Regions from separate parts of the Rhodoligotrophos appendicifer genome, predicted to be linked through region 1. Evidence: predicted binding sites of a transcription regulator. Region 1 holds the regulator's gene; the other holds the start of a gene.

Region 1 (4,572 bases):
TTCCTCCTCGCCTGCCTCGGCATCGGCTTCGCCATGGCCTTCATGCGCAGCGCGGCCTTGGACACGCCCTTATTGCTGTGGCCGACCGCCACCGTTCAGGTGACGGGAGACGTGAAGCTCGTGGAGGGCGAGCCCGGTCGTCGGCGGATGGCCATTCTCGACATCGTCCAGATCGAGGGATTGAGGGCCAATCCGGCACCGGCGCGCATCCGGATCGCTGTCGGCCGCAATGGCGCAGCCCTCCGTCCCGGCGATCGCGTGAGCCTGTCCGCGAAGCTCTTTCCCTTGCCGCGGCCGACCGTGCCCGGGGGGTACGATTACGGTCGCAGCCTCTGGTTCGAGGGCGTCGGGGCGACGGGAATAGGTTATGGCGAGATCCAGACCATTCCGCACGACCCATTATTCGGCCAACGCCTCCGCATCGCCATCGAGACTCTTCGCGGCAGCATCGCCGCAGCGATCCGGACGGTTCTTCCCGGCCCCAGCGGCGGCATGGCCGTGGCCCTGGTGATCGGCGATCGCAGTGGCATCCCGAAGGACGTGACCACAGCCTTCCGCATCTCCGGCCTGTCCCATGTGATCTCCATTTCCGGCCTGCATATGAGCCTGATCGCAGGCACCACCTTCTGGCTCGTCCGCGCCCTCCTGTCCCTGTGGCCCGCGCTGACGATCCGCCTTCCCGTCAAGAAGATCGCGGCGACGGCGGCCCTGGTCACCGCCTCGGGCTATTTCCTGATCTCCGGCTTCGATGTCGCCACCCAGCGCTCCTTCGTGATGATCGCCATCATGTTCTTCGCCATCTTGCTGGATCGTCCTGCGATCTCCATGCGCAATGTGGCCCTGGCCGCCATCCTGGTTTTGATCCTCGCCCCCGAGGCGGTCCTCTCGGTGAGCTTTCAGCTGTCCTTTCTGGCGGTCATGGCCCTGGTGGCCATGTTCGCAGCCTTGTATGAAAACCGCTCGAGCGACGAGACGGGCTCGGGCCCAAAAACGCCGGTCGGCGCCTCCGTGCGGTTTGCCCAAAGAGCGACCGGTGCGGCCGTCATGACGACCTTGACCGCCGGCCTGGCGACGGCACCGGTGGCCGCCTATCACTTCCAGCGCCTGGCCTCATACTCTTTGCTCGCCAATCTTCTGGCGACGCCCGTGATCGGCATCCTCATCATGCCGATGCTGCTGCTGAGCCTGGTCTTGATGCCCTTTGGTCTCCATGACTGGCCCTTATGGTCGGCAGGGATCGGAATCGACCTGCTCATCGGCATCGCCCGATGGGTCTCCTCCCTGCCGGGAGCGGAAGGCATCGTCCCCGCCATGCCTCTGTCGGCCATCATGATGATCAGCGCTGGAGCCCTGGTGCTCCTGCTGTGCCGCACGGGGCTGCGTTATACGGGCATCGGGATCGCCGTGGCCGGTTTTGCTGTCGCAGCCTTTCCTTCCCACCCGGCCATGGTGATCGACGGGGAGGGCAAAGTGGTCGCCCTTCGCAATTCCGAAGGCCTCCTTGTGCTCAGCGACGCCCGCAAGGCGACGTTCGCGGCCCGACAATGGCTGGCGCGCGACGGCGACGCGGCCTCTCCCGCTGCAGCGGCACGTCGATCGGGATTTGCCTGCGATGCCCAGGCCTGCGTCGGCACCCTGGAGGAAGTCCTGCCCGTATCCGTCGTCAAGTCTCGCGCGGCCCTGGACGAGGAATGCCGGCGGGCTGCCATCCTCATTACCGACTTCCCCGTCGACCGGCCCTGTGCGACGCCGAAGATCGTGATCGACCGTCGAGCCCTGATGCGCAGCGGTGCCCATCAGCTTGATTTGGACGGCGACGGCCGGCTTCGGGTGAAAACGGTACGAAGCGAAAGCGGCAACCGTCCCTGGGTGATCGAGGCCCAGCGCGCCAAGCGCCGGTAACGCCCGCGCCAAGCGCCGGTAAGCCCTGGGGCGAGCCCTCCAAGATTCAAACCAGCGCGGCCGAGCCCCGTGGACCGTGCGGCCAAGGGAGCGCCCGTCGCCACCAAGGCCCGCGGCGGGTGCTGCTCAGGCCCAGGGCGCGCGCGGAAGGCCCACGGCGAGAGCAGCTGAAGACCCACCCGGCACCGCCAATCCTCGTGGACCGAGCCGTCTACGGCGTACCCGCAGCAACCGAGGCCCGCGGCGAGTTCTGCTCAGGCCCACGGCGCGCGTGGCAAAGGTCGATATTGAGCGCGGCCGATAGTCCCGCCTACGGGCGCCAAGCCGTGGGACCAGTGCCGTGAAAGTCCATGCCCACACCCTTGAGACCGCGGCGAGCGAAGCTCAGGCCCCGCGACCAGCATCGCTTAGCCAGGGGAACCGAACCGGTCAACGATGGGAGCAGCGTTTTGAAACTGCTGGCAAGTTGTCTGAAACCCGACCCGGCCATCCCGCGCCCGAGACGTGAAGGGATGATCGACGCCGGCTTGGAGAACCAGGTCGGTGGTGACGACGGGGCGCTGAGGCCGCTGAGGCCGCCAGGACGCTGGAGGCGCAGTCAAGCGTCCTTCAAGACGGACGATCCGCAAATCCGCAAGGCTACGCAAACGCCAACCGCAGGCAAGGCGAACCGCTGGGAACGACAGCGCACCGGCAATGACAGCGCACCGGCTTTCACAGCGCACCGGCTTTCACAGCGCACCGGCCACGCTAACGTACCGGCCACGCGAAGGCCCGGCATCACGAACCACCGGCACAGCGAACGCGCCGCTGTCGACGATTCACCGTTGGCTCCGCCGCCAAAAAACGGCAGCGCAGCGGAGAGGCGTTGCGGAGCATCGGCAGGCTTCGTTGGCCGCCTCTCAGCCCCCCAGCCGCTTCTCAATACCGGCGGATGAGGCCGATGAGCTTGCCTTGGATCTTCACGCGATCCGGACCGAAGATGCGCGTTTCATAGGCCGGGTTGGCGGCTTCCAGCGCGATCGAATCGCCTTTACGGCGGAGGCGCTTCAGGGTGGCTTCCTCGCGGTCGACGAGCGCGACGACGATTTCACCGTTATTAGCCTGATCAGCGCGTCGGATCAGCACCGTGTCCCCATCGAGAATGCCGGCCTCGATCATGGAATCGCCTTTGACCTCGAGGGCGAAATGCTCCCCGGGGCTGAGCATGTCGGCCGGGACGCTGATATTATGGGTGTGATCCTGGATGGCATCGATGGGCACGCCGGCCGCGATGCGTCCCATCACCGGCACGATCGCGGGCTCGGCCCTGCCAGTGTCGCCCGCGGCCATGGGGCGGATCTTGCCCAGGGACCCTTCAATGATATTCGGATTGAATCGCCGCTGCGGCGCCGACGCAAGTCCGCCATTATAGGATTCGGGCAGGCGCACGACCTCGAGCGCCCGAGCCCGGTGCGGCAGTCTGCGAATGAATCCGCGCTCCTCGAGAGCGGTGATCAGCCGGTGAATGCCCGATTTGGAGCGCAGGTCGAGCGCCTCTTTCATCTCCTCGAACGATGGCGGCACGCCGGCCTCCTTCAGTCGCTCGTGGATGAACATCAGCAGCTCGTGTTGCTTGCGCGTCAGCATATCGGATCGGCCTACTTTTGGCCCGGAGCCGCAAGCCTCTTTTCGAGGCCCGACTCAAGGGAGAACAAAGACGAAACCTTTATAGGCGTTCTATATATGTTCAGCAAGGTTAAAGCAGGATTAAGGACGCCCGATCACTCAAGCTCCCGCAGGACGGCAAGTGCTCGGTCGGCTTCGCCGCGGAACACAGCCGTGGCTCAGAGGCTCTTCAGTTGAAGACTTTGTAGATGAACTGGGCGATGTCGCTCTCGAGCGGGAAGGAGAGCATGCCCATGACCGAATAGCCCAGCAGCCAGGGCATCAGATAGAAGCGGATCATGAAGAAGAACCACGCCACGTAGAGCGGCACCAGCGGGTCCACAAGGAAAGCGGGGGTGATGGGGCGGAAGACGCGCAGCAGGGGATTTGTGGCCCGCACGAACACCCGCATGAAGAAGAATTCGGAATCCTCCCGCAGGAAGAGGTTCATGGCGGCCCGGCCGATCAGCGTCCACATGACGAGACCGAGGACATAGTCCACCACGATGACCCAGAGCGGGTGGATGGTGATGAGGTGTTCCAAGGATCCCCGCCTCAAGATGCAAGCGGGGGGCGGGATCAGATCCCGCCCCCCATGTCATTGCATAAAGCCGTTTAGTGTCCGGCTGCAAGCATTGTGCGGCCGCCGGGGATCCGGACCTCGTCGACCATGTCCTGGATCTCCTTGGACGGCACTCGCGTCATCAGCGAGACCGCGACCATGGCGACCAGGCTGACGGCCATGCCGACGATGCCGAAGCGGACGTCGTCGATGCCGAGCCAGGGCGTCATGATCTTGTTGAAGACCAGATACAGATAGAGCGATCCGGCGACGAAGCCGCCGACCATGCCGGCGATCGCCCCTGGAGCATTCGCCCGCTTCCACCAGATGCCGAGCACAAGGGGGAAGAACAGTCCCGAGCAGGCGAAGTCGAAGGCCCAGGCCACGGCGCCCAGGATCCCGGTGAGCTTGAGCGAAGCGATGAACGCCGCCGCGGCTCCGATGAAGAGCAGCAGCACGCG
Region 2 (4,572 bases), on a different contig from region 1:
CAGGTTCGTGATCATGAAAGTGAGATTAGAACAAAACAGGAACTTTTGTCAAGCACTCGTGTAAGAGGTCAGTTGCACAGGGAATAGCCGCAGGAGAGGCAGGTCGAGCAGCCTTCCTGAAACACCAGAGCGGCCGAACCACATTTCGTACACTGAGCGGGTGGCCGGCCGCCGACGGATAAGTCCGAGACACCGGCGGTCGAGTCCCCCTGGAACCCTGTGCCGCCCGGCAAGAAGCCCGTATCGATCATGTGCTTTTCGATGACGCCGCCGATGGCCGCCAACAGGCTCGGCACATAGCGGCCCTCCATCCACTGGCCACCCCGGGGATCGAACACGGCCTTCAGTTCCTCCACGACGAAGGAAACATCCCCGCCGCGGCGGAACACCGCCGAAATCATCCGCGTCAGCGCGACCGTCCAGGCGTAGTGCTCCATGTTCTTCGAGTTGATGAAAATCTCGAAGGGACGACGGCGGCCTCCAACAACGATATCATTCATGGTGATGTAGATGGCGTGGCCGGAATCAGCCCATTTCAGCTTGTATGTGAAGCCGGGGAGGACTGCCTCCCGCTCCATGGGGCGCTTGATGTACCCGAACTCGCCATCCCCGTCCGTCGGGACGGGCGGCGCCGGCAGGGACAGGCTGGGCTGATCGGCAGGCGACGACTGCCGGGGGAGCTCCGGCTGCGCCGGCGTACCGGGCGCGGTTTCCGTCAGGCTCAGAACCGCACCGGTGATGTCGTTCGGGCGGTAGGTGGTGCAGCCCTTCAGCCCCATGTCGTAGGCATCCGCATAGACCTGCCGGAAACTCTCGAAGGTGATGTCGCGGGGGACGTTGACGGTCTTGGAGATCGAACTGTCCACATGCGCCTGCAAGGCAGCCTCCATCACCAGATGCTCGCGGGGCGAGAGGTCATGGGTGGCCACGAAATAGTCCGGCAGTGCCGTCTCCGCCCCGAACAAGGCCCGAAACATGCGGTAGGCATGGTCCGATACCTGCTCGGTGCGATGAGTGCCGTCAGCGAGAAGGACGCGGCGCTGGTAGCTGTAGCTGAAGATGGGTTCCACACCGCTGGAGACGTTGTCGGCAAAGAGCGAAATGGTGCCAGTGGGGGCAATGGAGGTCAGGAGCGCGTTGCGAATGCCATGTTCCGCGATGCTCGCACGAATGTCCGGTGCAAGCCGTGAGATGTGGCGGCCAGCCAGATAAGGCTCGGCATCGAAGAGGGGAAAGGGCCCCTTTTCGGCGGCAAGACCTGCGCTGGCCTGGTAGGCGGCATGCTCGATGGCGGCCATCCATTGCCTCGCCTGAGCAGCGGCCTCCTCGGTGCCATAACGGAGCCGGCACATGATCAAGGCATCCGCCAAGCCCGTGACGCCGAGACCAATGCGGCGCTTCGACTTGGCCTCGCGACGTTGGGCCTCCAAAGGAAAATCGGACACCTCGATGACATTGTCCATCATGCGCACCGCGGTCGCCACCAGGTCACGCAGCTCGCGCTCGTCGATGCGGGCCTGGCCCGAGAAGGGATCAAGGACGAGCCTGGCGAGATTGACAGAGCCCAGCAGGCAAGCGCCATAGGGCGGCAGAGGCTGCTCCCCACAGGGATTGGTCGAGCCTATGGTCTCGCAATAATGAAGATTGTTCAGGGCGTTCACCCTGTCGATGAAGATGACGCCGGGCTCGGCATAGTCGTAGGTCGCGCGCATGATCCGGTCCCAGAGACCGCGCGCCTGCACCGTCTTGTAACGGCGGCCGTCGAATATCAGCGGCCATTCGGCGTCTTCCCTGACCGCCTCCATGAAGGCGTCGGTGACGAGAACGGAGAGGTTGAACATGCGAAGGCGAGCGGAGTCGCGCTTGGCATCGATGAAGTCCTCTATGTCCGGATGGTCGCAGCGCATGGTGGCCATCATGGCGCCCCGGCGCGATCCAGCCGACATAATCGTCCGACACATGGCGTCCCAGACGTCCATGAAGCTCAGCGGGCCGGAAGCATCCGCCCCGACGCCCTTCACCTCCGCTCCGCGCGGTCGGAGGGTGGAGAAATCATGCCCGATCCCACCCCCCTGCTGCATGGTCAGAGCTGCTTCGCGCAGGCCATCAAAGATCCCGCCCATATCGTCGGAAATGATCCCCATGACGAAGCAGTTGAACAGGGTCACCCGGCGACCCGTTCCGGCGCCGGCCAGGATCCGTCCCGCTGGAAGAAAGCGGTAATCGGCCATGGCACCGTGGAACCGGGCGGCGATCTCGTCGCGGCGCGATTCGGCTTCCGGCGCCGCCAATGCACGCGCCACGCGCCACCAGGTATCATCGACCGTGAGATCGACCGGGGTGCCATCCTGACGCTTGAAACGGTACTTCATGTCCCAGATTTCGTGCGCGATCGGGGACAGTTCTCGGGTCAACTCGGTCATGGTTTCGGCCGCCGGTTGGTTGGAAAGAGAATATAGGCCGAGGAGGGACGAGAGTCGAGGCGTTGTTCTCTATTTGTGCCATAGCCGGAGGAGTTCCCGACTCGCGGCCGTCGAGCCAGGCACGGCCTAACGGGCCGGCTCTCCTTGCGATTTCAGCCCTTCCGCGACAAGGCTCGCCGTAGCGTTTTCAATCCGCTCCTGAAGCACGCGGTCAAAGCTTCGTCTGTCCAATCCGGGGGGTACGGGGTCCAAGATTTCGACGATGATCGTGCCGGGATAGCGCATGAAGCGCCGGCGCGGCCAGAACAGGCCAGAGTTCAGCGCAATGGGCACACATTGCACACCAAGCTTCCTGTAGAGCGCCGCAGTGCCGGGCCGATAGGCGGCTTCGGCGCCTGGCGGGCGACGGGTCCCCTCAGGGAACACAACAATCTGGCGGCCCTGGGCGGCGGCCTTCGTGGCTCGTTCGAGCATCCGACGCAAGGCCGTGGAGCCCGCGCCGCGATCGACGGGGATCATCTGGAACTTCAGGGCGAACCAGCCGAAAAGAGGAATGAAGGTGAGCTCTCGCTTCAAGACCACAGCAGGGTCGGCGAAAAGAGGCAGGAGCGCGAAGGTCTCCCACAAGGATTGATGCTTTGAGGCGACCAGGACAGGTCCTGGAGGAAGGTTTTCCCGGCCGCGAATCTCCATGGTCGTGCCCACCACCACCCGCAAGAGGAGAAGAGAGGCTCGAGCCCAGACCTTGAGCGCAGCCATCGACCAAGCCCGGGGGGTCACATAGAAGACGCAGCCGATGACCATGAAGGCAATCAGGTTCACGTAGAAGAGGGCGTTGAACAGGAGAGACCTGAGCGCGATCACTTCATGATTCCACTCAGGGCTTGGCAGAAGGACGTGCTGCCGACGCGCGGCCAGCCGCCTCCATACGCGCATAGGCCACCAGATATTTGAAATACTCGGTGACCAGCAGTCTGAAGCCGGTCCGGTCGGACACTATGTTGCCGGGAGAAATGGTGTCGATGGGATAGGCCACCAGGGAGGCGCTGGGAAGGTATCGCTGGAACTCAACCAAACTCCGCGGCATGTGATAATCGCTGGTCACCACGATCACGCTGGCGAAGCCCTGATCCCGCACCCAAGCGGCAGCTTCGGCGGCGTTCCCCTCGGTGTTGATGGCAGCCCGCCCCAGATCTACGCAGCAATCGAATAAGCCTTTATCCGCGCCGACCTCGGTGCGGATGGCTTCACGGCTCGTGGAGAGGTTGACGCCGGTGATCAACAATCGCTTGGCGTTGCCGGAGCGCAGCAGCTTGACGGCCTGGGAGATCCGGGCGGCGCCGCCCGTGAGCACCACGATGCCGTCCGCATGCGGATCGCCCTGGGGACGGCCCTGGGCCACCTTGTTCGCGAAAGAGAGAAGGCCTAATCCCAGGCCGATCGTCGCGACCACAAGGATGCCAAGCATCGTCATCAGGCCCCAGCGGCGCCGACGCCGCGGTGCATCAAGCGGACCCGCGACGCCAATCGATGCTGCCGTCGTATTGCCACCCGTACGCTCTTGATGACGGTGATCGCCGTTCATGGAATGCCCATACCGGGTTACAGCACGCCACTCAAGATGCGCATGACGGTAAAGCGGGCGGTGACAAGGCTGATCACTGTCGCAACCACGGGCACCAGCAGAAGCAGCCCATAGCTCATCCAGCCGAGCGTCGTCGATCCGAACATCAGGGAACGGCTGGCATCGGTCAGTCCGCCGGGGACGTCACTCGGGCCCATGAAGGCAAGAACCACCACGCTGAGGACGCCCGCGGCCGTGCCAATCACTCCGGAACGGAAGGCGAGCTTTATGAAATGTCCTTCCACTTGGCGAGCGATGAATCGGTCGCGGGCCCCCACCAGGTGGAGCACCTCGACCACGCTGCGGTTGCTGTTGATGGCGGCCCGGGTCGCGAAGACGATAACGGCCGCCGTCGCCAAGGAGATGATGGCAAGGACGCCATAGCCGATCCATCGCAAGGTATTGGCGGTGCGGCCGAGCTGCGCTTCCCACTGACGATGCGTGTCCAGGGCAGCGCCGACGACGCTGCTCTCGAGTGATTGCTTGAGGGAGGCAAGATCGGGCGGAGCGCGTTGATCGGTCTCC

Evidence for each region. The regulator LexA, encoded in region 1, represses DNA repair genes until DNA is damaged. The targets are predictions, from matches to a motif close to TGTTCNNNNTGTGTTCNG.
Region 2: FKM97_RS19525 (adenosylcobalamin-dependent ribonucleoside-diphosphate reductase) is a predicted target of LexA. The motif match lies at 2,487-2,504, and genes of this name have one in related genera.

What each region holds. Positions count from the first base shown of each region.
Region 1 covers NZ_VHKL01000005.1:408,010-412,581, forward strand. Annotated here, with positions in the region: gene FKM97_RS13775 (ComEC/Rec2 family competence protein) at 1-1,902, shown strand, start outside; gene lexA (transcriptional repressor LexA) at 2,824-3,531, opposite strand; gene FKM97_RS13785 (YggT family protein) at 3,740-4,093, opposite strand; gene FKM97_RS13790 (sodium:solute symporter family protein) at 4,165-4,572, opposite strand, start outside.
Region 2 covers NZ_VHKL01000009.1:96,189-100,760, forward strand. Annotated here, with positions in the region: gene FKM97_RS19520 (hypothetical protein) at 1-15, opposite strand, end outside; gene FKM97_RS19525 (adenosylcobalamin-dependent ribonucleoside-diphosphate reductase) at 69-2,423, opposite strand; gene FKM97_RS19530 (lysophospholipid acyltransferase family protein) at 2,550-3,287, opposite strand; gene FKM97_RS19535 (YdcF family protein) at 3,301-4,008, opposite strand; gene FKM97_RS19540 (cell division protein FtsX) at 4,026-4,572, opposite strand, start outside.